One region of the Paeniglutamicibacter sp. ZC-3 genome, then DNA from elsewhere that is predicted to be linked to it. Evidence: riboswitches for the same ligand, from Rfam matches in the RefSeq annotation. Region 1 holds a riboswitch; the other holds the start of a gene.
What was found. A riboswitch is a leader RNA that binds a small molecule or an ion and turns the genes downstream of it on or off. The one in region 1 is predicted to bind thiamine pyrophosphate.

Region 2: it holds a riboswitch for thiamine pyrophosphate, as region 1 does, so the genes downstream of both, thiM (hydroxyethylthiazole kinase) here and thiC (phosphomethylpyrimidine synthase ThiC) in region 1, are expected to answer to the same signal.

The regions. Positions count from the first base shown of each region.
Region 1 is NZ_JAOYTG010000006.1:62,378-67,209, reverse strand. It holds gene trmD (tRNA (guanosine(37)-N1)-methyltransferase TrmD) at 1-604, shown strand, start outside; gene OIU93_RS08755 (ankyrin repeat domain-containing protein) at 627-1,379, opposite strand; gene thiC (phosphomethylpyrimidine synthase ThiC) at 1,626-3,410, opposite strand; TPP riboswitch at 3,423-3,530, opposite strand; gene rplS (50S ribosomal protein L19) at 4,056-4,415, shown strand; gene lepB (signal peptidase I) at 4,476-4,832, shown strand, end outside.
Region 2 is NZ_JAOYTG010000017.1:30,721-35,552, reverse strand. It holds gene thiD (bifunctional hydroxymethylpyrimidine kinase/phosphomethylpyrimidine kinase) at 1-605, opposite strand, end outside; gene thiE (thiamine phosphate synthase) at 602-1,261, opposite strand; gene thiM (hydroxyethylthiazole kinase) at 1,258-2,076, opposite strand; TPP riboswitch at 2,068-2,168, opposite strand; gene OIU93_RS15700 (aldehyde dehydrogenase family protein) at 2,296-3,759, shown strand; gene pgm (phosphoglucomutase (alpha-D-glucose-1,6-bisphosphate-dependent)) at 3,948-4,832, opposite strand, start outside.

The DNA.
Region 1 (4,832 bases):
GGTCCTGGATCGGATTGCCACCGAGTCCCCGCTCTCCGCAACGTCCGGGAACAAGCCCATCTTGGTCGTCCCCTCGCCGGCCGGCGCGGTCTTCAACCAGGCCATGGCCTACGAGTTGGCCGAAGCCGAGCACCTGGCTTTCGCCTGCGGCCGATACGAGGGCATCGACGAGCGGGTCCTGGAACACGCCGCCGAGGCATTCGACGTCCGCCCGGTTTCGATCGGGGACTATGTGCTCAACGGGGGAGAGGTGGCGGTCCTGGCCATGGTCGAGGCCATTGGCCGGCTGATTCCCGGCGTCATTGGCAACCCGGAGTCGCTGGTCGAGGAGTCGCACTCCGACGGATTGCTGGAGTACCCCGTGTACACCAAGCCCGGATCCTGGGAGGGCCGGGAGGTCCCCGAGGTGTTGCTCTCCGGCAACCACGGAAAGATCGCCCGCTTCCGCCGCAACAAGCAACTTGAGCGCACAGCGTTCCGCCGCCCCGACTTGATCGTGCAGCTGGATCCCTCCACGCTGAACCGGCACGACCGCGACACCCTGTGGCACAGCGGCTTTGCCGTTTCCGAGGGAAAGATCATTCCCAAGGACGAACTCGACTAAGCCTCACGCGGATTAGCGTCCATTAGCGCGGTGGCCCGGCATTTTCCAAGAGCCGGACCACCGCGCTTTGCTGTAGTTGGCGGGCATGCTCGAGCGCCGTGGTGCCATGGGAATCCGGAATGGTTGTATCCGCGCCGGCGTCGACGAGCAGGCGCACCACCTCTTGGTGGGCGGGTCCTCCAGTGCCCAAGATGACTGCCTCCAGAAGGCACGTCCAGCCAAGATCATTCACATGGTCAACGTCGACTTTGGCCTCCAGGAGCAGTCTTACGGATTCAACATGGGCGTGTTCGCAGGCGGGAATGAGCGCAGTGCCGCCATAGCGGTTGGTGCTGCCGATCTCCGCTCCGTTTTCCAGCGTCAGCTCCAGGATGTCGTTGAGGCCCTCCGCCCCGGCATAGAGGAATGCCGAATCCGAGATCGAATCCTGGGCGTTCACGTCGGCCCCATGCAGAATAAGTTCTCGGACCGCATCCACGGAATTGGCGCGAGTCGCTGAAACCAGCACCGGCCGGCCATCGGTGCCGCGGTAGTTGGCCGAAACCCCGGCATCGAGCAGTCTTCGTACCTGCGCGGCGTCATTGGCCACCGCCGCCGCGAGCAGGGATTCTCCCGGAGCTCCCTTGTCTTCGGTCTCGCCCTCGGAAGAAGTTGCCCGTACAGGCGCAGAAGAATCCTGAACGACCGCAGGCGGAATGCTGCAGGCACTCAAGCCAACTAGCGCTGCCACGAGTGAACACGCCATCAGGACGCGAGATGAATGCCGGTTGCTCACGGCCCCATCCTATTCCCGGAGGAAAAGGGGCCGTGAGGCATGGCGTCGAAGCCGCTGGCCGGAAAATGTCAGCGGCAGAGGTCTGCGTGGACAGGGGTGCGGGGCATTCCCCGGGTCGAAATGTCCTTGGAACCGGCCGACGTCCCGACATCGATGCGTCGTCCCCGGGCTCCACGTCTGTGGAGCCCGGGGAAACGTTTCCGTCAAACGAGGGTGCCCGCGCGGGCTTCCTCGTGTTCAGGGACGCTAGGCCTTGGACGGAACCTCCAGCTCCGGCAGGTACACCTTGCCTCCGGCCGCCAGGAATTCCTCGCTCTTTTCGCGCATTCCCCTGACCATTTCCGCGATGGCGGTCTGCGAGTCGGCCGAGCCGTATTCGTCACGGATGTCCTGGCTGATGCGCATGGAGCAGAACTTCGGCCCGCACATGGAACAGAAATGCGCGGTCTTGGCCGGTTCGGCCGGCAGCGTCTCGTCGTGGAAGGACTCGGCCGTGACCGGGTCAAGCGACAGGGCGAACTGGTCGCGCCAGCGGAACTCGAACCTGGCCTTGGACAGCGCGTCGTCCCGCTCGGAGGCACCGGGGTGCCCCTTGGCCAGGTCCGCGGCGTGGGCCGCGATCTTGTAGGTGATCACCCCTGTCTTCACGTCGTCCTTGTTCGGCAGCCCCAGGTGCTCCTTGGGCGTGACGTAGCAGAGCATCGCGGTGCCGTAGCGGGCGATCTCCGTGGCGCCGATGGCGCTGGTGATGTGGTCGTAGCCGGGCGCGATGTCGGTGACCAGCGGGCCGAGCGTGTAAAACGGTGCTCCGTCGCACAACTCCTGTTGGCGTTCTACGTTCTCCCGCACCAGGTGGAAGGGGATGTGCCCGGGACCCTCCACCATGACCTGCACGTCGTACTTCCACGCGCGCTTGGTCAGCTCGGCCAGGGTGTCCAGCTCGGCGAACTGGGCTGCGTCGTTGGCATCGGCGATGGACCCCGGGCGCAGACCGTCACCCAGGGAGAACGCCACGTCGTACTTCGCGAAGATCTCACAGAGTTCATCGAAGTGGGTGTAGAGGAAATTCTCCTGGTGGTGCGCCAGGCACCAGCCGGCCATGATGGCCCCGCCGCGCGAGACGATGCCGGTCACGCGGTTGGCCGACAGCGGCACGTAGCGCAACAGCACGCCGGCGTGGACGGTCATGTAGTCAACGCCCTGTTCGCACTGCTCGATCACGGTGTCGCGGTAGATTTCCCAGGTCAGTGCGTTGGCCTCGCCGTTGACCTTTTCCAGTGCCTGGTAGATCGGCACGGTGCCGATGGGAACCGGGGCGTTGCGGATCAGCCATTCGCGGGTGGTGTGGATGTCATCGCCGGTGGACAGGTCCATCACGGTGTCGGCGCCCCACTGCGTGGCCCACTGGAGCTTGTCCACCTCCTCGGCGATGGAGCTGGTGACCGCCGAGTTGCCGATATTGGCATTGATCTTCACCAGGAACGCCTTGCCGATGATCATTGGCTCGGACTCGGGGTGGTTGATGTTTGACGGGATGATGGCCCTGCCCGCAGCGACCTCGCTGCGCACCAGTTCCACGTCGCAGTTCTCGCGCAACGCCACAAAGCGCATTTCGGGGGTGATGATTCCCCGGCGGGCGTAGTGCATTTGGGTCACGCGTTTTCCGGGCACCGCGCGCCGCGGCTGGTGCCGCGCGCCCTTCCATTCGGCCGATGCCGCTCCGCGGCGCAATGCAGACTTGCCGTCATCGAGCAGGTTCCGCTCCCGACCGCCATAGGCCTCGGTGTCCGATCGATCCGCGATCCACTCGCCGCGGAAGGGCGGCAAGCCCACGACCGGGTCACTGCCGGGACCGGCGGTGCGATACACCCGCAACGGGGCGTTGGTCGTGCCGCCGGGGGACGGCTCCAAGGCGATTTCGGTGACCGGGACCCGGATCCCCGATTCTGCGTCCTCGAGATAAGCCAGGGAATGGGACTTCAGGGACTGGATCTCGGCTGCTTCCGAGGCGTTTTGGACAGGGCTGTGCATTGAAATGGTGTTGCTCAAGGAGTACTCACTTCCTTCGCCGGCATTACCCGGACAGGTTCAACGGTCTCTTGCTGCTTCAGCTCGATCTCAGCCCCTGCAAGGGCACCCGTGTGGTCGTAAGTGAAACTATCACAACATTCAATCCGGCATCGAGTGTGACCTTGCGCACCGGCGCGGTGGGCCCTGCTCCTTTACCGGGCCTCCGCGCTTCTGGTTCCCAAGTGCCGGCGATTACCCCGTCGGGGCCAACCCGGGTGGCATATCCGGCCTTCTGCGCGGTCAGCGGCAATATTTGCAGTGGAATCTGAACGAACGCACCGATTTGATGGGCACAATTCGGCCATGGTGCCGGCGTTCAAGGCGGAGACCCGAGGCCAATCGAGCTTTGACGGACCTGGCTGTAAGGAAGGAACTTCGCAGCTTGCCCCGGAGTGTGGCAAAATGGATTCTTGGGTCTACTGGGTTCTGCTCCTGCCGCAGGGGGAACGAATCAACAGTCCGACCTACCGCCGATCCGCAAACGGATCGCGGTACCAAGCTCCGGACCGCCACATCTTTCCCTCGACGCCTTCGCGCTTCATGAGGGACAATTACGGTCCGTGTCTAAGGTAGATGACCTGCGGCGTCTGCCTAGGAGATGCATTCATGCGTATTCTCGACTCTGTCGACGCAGCCTCGCTGCGCAGCGATGTCCCGGACTTCCGCGCCGGTGACACCGTCAAGGTTCACGTCAACATCATCGAAGGCAAGAACTCCCGTGTCCAGGTATTCCAGGGCTTCGTCCTTGGTCGCCAAGGCGACGGCGTTCGCGAAACCTTCACCGTTCGCAAGGTCTCCTTCGGCGTCGGCGTAGAGCGTACCTTCCCGGTACACTCCCCGGTTCTGGATAAGGTCGAACTGGTAACCCGTGGCGACGTTCGCCGCGCGAAGCTGTTCTACATGCGCGATCGCCACGGCAAGGCTGCGAAGATCCGCGAAAAGCGCGACTTCCGGTCTGCCAAGTAGCCAGAAAAGCGAGAACCTCTATCCAAGCCATCCTTCGGATGGCGAGGATGGGGATCCATCGTGGATCAATCTACTGAATCGGAACGTTTTTCCGCTTCGACAAAGCGCCGGTCCCCTTCGAGGGGCTGGCGCTTTGCCGTAGGCGCGCTTGCTGCGGCGGCGGTGATCACCCTTGGCGTTCGCGCCACCGTCGTTGACTTCTTCTACATTGGATCCACTTCCATGGAATCCACATTGAACCCGGGTGAGGGCTTGCTGGTGAACCGGCTCGCCTACAAGGACGCCGAGATCCAACGCGGAGATGTGGTCATCTTCGACGGCCGCGGCTCGTTCCTGCCCTACCAGCTTCCCACTGCCCTGGATTCACTGGCCTGGGCACTGCGCCTGGCCGGAGGTGATTCGGTCTACGTAAAGCGC
Region 2 (4,832 bases), on a different contig from region 1:
TCGGGAGAGATGAGGGCGTCCCGGCAGGTTTCGCCTTCCAGGTGTCCGCCCTTGGCCAGCACCAGGACCTGGTACTCGGCGGCAACGGAGCGCGCCTGGGCCACCGCCTGCTCCCAGTTCCCGGCCACGGGGCCGCGCCCCAGCACGGCAAGTTCCGGGATGTTGGGGGTGATCACGTCGACGTGGGCAAAGAGGCGCCGCAGCGCGTTGGTTGCCTCTGCATCCAGCAGCGAATCCCCGCTGGTGGCGACCATGACCGGGTCCAGCACCACCGCCGGGGCATCGGAGCCCGCGGCGGTCCGGATCCCGGCCAGCCAGCCGCCGAGCTCGTCGATGACCGCCGCGTTGGCGAGCATCCCGATCTTGATCGCGTCGATGGCGATGTCCTCGGAAACCGCGCGCAGCTGCGCCAGCAGGAAGCCGGCCGGCGGCACGTGCACGGCACTGACGCCGCGGGTGTTCTGCGCGGTCAGCGCGCTGATGGCAGCCATTCCGTAGCCGCCGGCGGCGGCGATGGATTTCAGGTCTGCCTGGATCCCGGCGCCGCCGGAGGGGTCGGAGCCGGCGATGGACAGGATGTTCTTCACGGTGTTCGGGGTGCTCATGGCTTGCTGCCCTCCCAGAGGGTGCGTAGGTTCCTGGATGCTTCGCGCGGGTCATCGGCGGCGCAAATGGCGCGGACCACCGCCACGCCGGAGGCCCCGGCGCGGGCCAGCGGGGCAACATCCGCGGCGTCGATGCCGCCGATGGCGATGACCGGGAGGTCGCTAAGTCCAACGGCGCGGGCCAGGCCCGCGTGGCCCAGCGGCTCGGGGTGGTCCTTCTTGGTGGGGGTGGCGTGCACGGCGCCGACCCCCAGGTAGTCGATGGTCCCCGGGGCAAACGCGTTGAGTTGGTTCGCGGTGCGGATCTCGCCATCGCCGGCCGCGGAGAGTCCCAGCACGGAGCCGGGGCCGATGAGTTCGCGCACCAGGTTTGCCGGCAGGTCGGATTGGCCGATGTGAACCCCCTGCACGTCGGCGCCGGAGGTGCGGGCGGCCAGGAACACGTCGACGCGGTCGTTGACCAGCAGTGCCGCACGCCCGGCGGTGTGGTGGGCGCATTCCATGACGAGGTCCACGAATTCTCCGGCCGGCATGTCCTTGCAGCGCAGCTGCACCGTCGTGATGCCTCCGTCGACCGCGGCCTTCACAATGTCGACCAGCGGACGTCCGGCGGTGGAGGCCGAGTCCGCGACCAGGTACACGCCGTAGCCGCTCATGAGAGCACCGCCGCGGCGCGCAGCTCGGCGGGGGAGATGGCTGCCAGCGCGTCCAGGAAGAGCGGGGCGAAGGTGCCGGGTCCCGCCGCGTGCTCTGCGGCGCGTTCGGCGGCGGCGGAGTAGAAGGCGTGCGCGGCCACCGTGGCCACCAGCGGGTCGGGGCCGGTGGACAGGAAGGCGGCGCAGACCGCGCCCAGCGCGCACCCGCCGCCGGTGATGCGGGTCAGCAGCTCGCTGCCGCCGTGCACGTACACGATGCGCACCCCGTCGGTGACGAGGTCAGCCTCCCCGGAGACAGCCACGACAGCTCCGCTGCTCCTGGCCAGCTCCCTGGCGGCGTCGGCCGCGGCGGCAACCGAATCGGTGGACTCGACCCCGCGCCCGCCCCCCGAGACGCCGGCCAGCGCCAGGATCTCCGAGGCGTTCCCGCGGATCACGCTCGGTCCGGCGGCGGCAAGTTCGCGGGCGAGCGAGGTGCGCACGCGCAGCGACCCGATCGCCACGGGGTCCAGCACCCAGGGCGTCGAGGCGGCGCCGGCGCCGGTAACGGCCTCGCGCATGGCGGCCGCCTGCTCGGTGTTCGGGGTGCCCAGGTTCACCAGCAGGGATGCCGCCACCGCGGCAAAGTCGCCGGCCTCCCCGGGGACGTCCACCATGGCCGGGGACCCGCCGACGGCCAGCAGCACGTTGGCGGTGAAGTTGGTGACCACGGTGTTGGTCAGGCACTGGACCAGGGGCGAGGAGGCGCGCAGCGCGCCCAGGGCACCGGCGAGCTCGCCGGGTGTTACAAGTCTTGAAGGCGCCATGGATTCCATGAGCAACATCCCTCCGCTAGTACGAACTAGATCAGGTTCTACGGGTTTCATCTCAGCCGGTCGCGTGCGCGCCGACACCCCGTGTCACTATGCGTGAGCCTATCCCACCGGGCCACGGGGCGGGAAAGCCGAGTCCGCGTCCTTCCTGCGCGAGGCGCCACCCCGCAACCAGGGCGCGGCGGCCTGTTGGAGATGCCGCGCTGGTCGTAGGCTCGGGACATGGGCACATCCGACACTCCACACAAATCAGCTGCGTCTCGCGAGTCGACGGCGCTGAACGAGCTCGAGCTTCCCGAGGTGGTGCCCGAACTCCCGGAAAACATCGTGGAGATCGTCGCCTCCATGCACGACGTGGTCGCCACCGGGCTGGCCCACCCGCGCCGCTTCCGGGCCTCGCAGCTCAAGGCGCTCGAACGGATGCTGGATGCCCACGAGCAGGATTTCACCGATGCGCTGGCCGACGACCTGGGCAAGGGCACCGTCGAGGCGAAGCTGACGGAAATCGACATGGTGCGCGCGGAAATCGACCACGCGCAGCTTCACCTCTCCGAGTGGATGGAGTCCAAGGCGGTGAAGATCCCGTTGGCACTGCATCCGGCGGCAGCCAAGATCGAGCCGCAACCCCTGGGGGTGGTGCTGGTGATCGGCGCCTGGAATTATCCGCTGCAGTTGATCCTCGCCCCGCTGGTTGCCTCCATCGCGGCGGGCAACGTCACGGTGCTCAAGCCCTCGGAGCTGGCACCGGCGACCTCCGCGGTGCTGGGCAGGCTGATCCCGAAGTTCCTCGACCACCGGGCCTGCGCCGTCGTCCAAGGCGGCGCATCCACCAGCAAACACTTGCTGGAACAGCACTTTGACCACATCTTTTTCACCGGCGGTGAGCGGGTTGGCAAGATCGTGGCCCGCGCCGCCGCAGAGCACCTGACACCCGTGACACTTGAGCTGGGCGGAAAGTCCCCGGCCCTGGTGATGGACGGATCCTCCGCCACGGTGGCGCGCAGGCTTGCCTTCGGGAAGTTCATGAATTCCGGGCAGACCTGCGTGGCGCCCGACTACGTGCTGGCGGTCGGCGATGCCGCCCGGGACCTGGAAAAACAGCTGGCAAAGGCGATCACCGGGTTCTACGGGAAGAATCCGCTGTCCAGCCGCGACTACGGCCGCATCGTGAACACCGCCCACTTCGACAGGTTGGTTTCCTACCTGGACCACGGCGAGATCCTCATCGGGGGCGGGTACGATGCCGACACCCTGAAGATCGAGCCCACCGTGATGGCCAACGTGGATCCGGACTCGCCGCTGATGCGCGAGGAGATCTTTGGCCCGATACTGCCGATCATCGCGGTGGAAAGCTTCGATGCGGCCGTGCGCTTCATCAACGCACGCCCAAACCCGCTGGTCGCCTACCTCTTCAGCGAGAACCCGCGGCTGCAGTCGGCCTTCGGGGACCAGGTGCGGGCGGGGGCCATCGTGCACAATGCGCCCAATGTGCACCTCTTCGTCCCGGGTCTTCCCTTTGGCGGCGTTGGCGCATCCGGCATGGGTGCATACCACGGGCGGCATGGGTTCGAGCGGCTATCGCAGATGCGCGCGGTGATGGGCAAGACGACAGTAGTGGACACGCTCAAGGCGCTCTACCCGCCGTACACGTGGGCGAAATCCAAGCTCATCGACAGACTCATGTAAGCATTCCGCAATCCGCATATTCCCCTGTGGAAGCCGCTTTTTGGCAGAACGTCCGGAATGCCGCAGTCAACCATGTAGGCCCGCGGGGCCCTCCCGCAGGGGGCGGCTCGCAGACCTCCATCCGTGCCACGCCGTGGTGCTTTCCGGGTGGCAACGCACCGGGAACACAACGGAACCTGCGGCCCCCTCTATCCGAGCACCGCGGAGACAATGTCCTTCGCCTCGGCCTGCACCCGGGCCAGGTGCTCGTCGCCCAGGAACGACTCGGCGTAGATCTTGTACTTGTCCTCGGTGCCCGAGGGGCGCGCGGCAAACCAGGCGTTCTGCGTGGTGACCTTCAGCCCGCCGATCTTCGCCCCGTTGCCCGGCGCCTCGGTCAGCCGTGCGGTGATCTCCTCTCCCGCCAGCATCTCGGCGGCCACGTCGGTGGCCGCGAGGTTCCCCAGCCGCGCCCGCTGCTCCCTGTCGGCCGGGGCGTCGATGCGCGCATAGCTCGGGGAGCCGTGCTCGGCTGCCAGCGCGGCATAGTGCTTCGAGGGGGAAGAGCCGGTGACGGCGGTGATCTCGCTGGCCAGCAGCGCCATCAGGATTCCGTCCTTGTCGGTGGTCCAGGTGCGTCCGTCGCGGCGCAGGAAGGATGCGCCCGCGGATTCCTCGCCGCCGAACGCCCCGGAACCGTCCAGCAGCCCCGGCACGAACCACTTGAAGCCCACCGGGACCTCGACCAGGGTGCGGGCCAGTGAGGCGGCAACCCGGTCGATCATCGAGGAGGAGACCAGCGTCTTGCCGATGCCCGACTCCGCGGACCAGCCGGTGCGGTGGGTGTAGAGGTACTCGATGGCCACGGCCAGATAGTGGTTGGGGTTCATCAGCCCGGCATCGGGAGTGACAATGCCGTGGCGGTCCGCATCGGCGTCGTTGCCCGTGGCAATGTCGAAGGAGCTGCGGGCGGCGATCAGCGAGGCCATCGCATCGGCCGAGGAGCAGTCCATGCGGATCTTGCCGTCGGTGTCCAGGGACATGAAGGCAAAGCGCGGGTCCACGCCCGGGTTGACCACGGTGAGGTCCAGCTT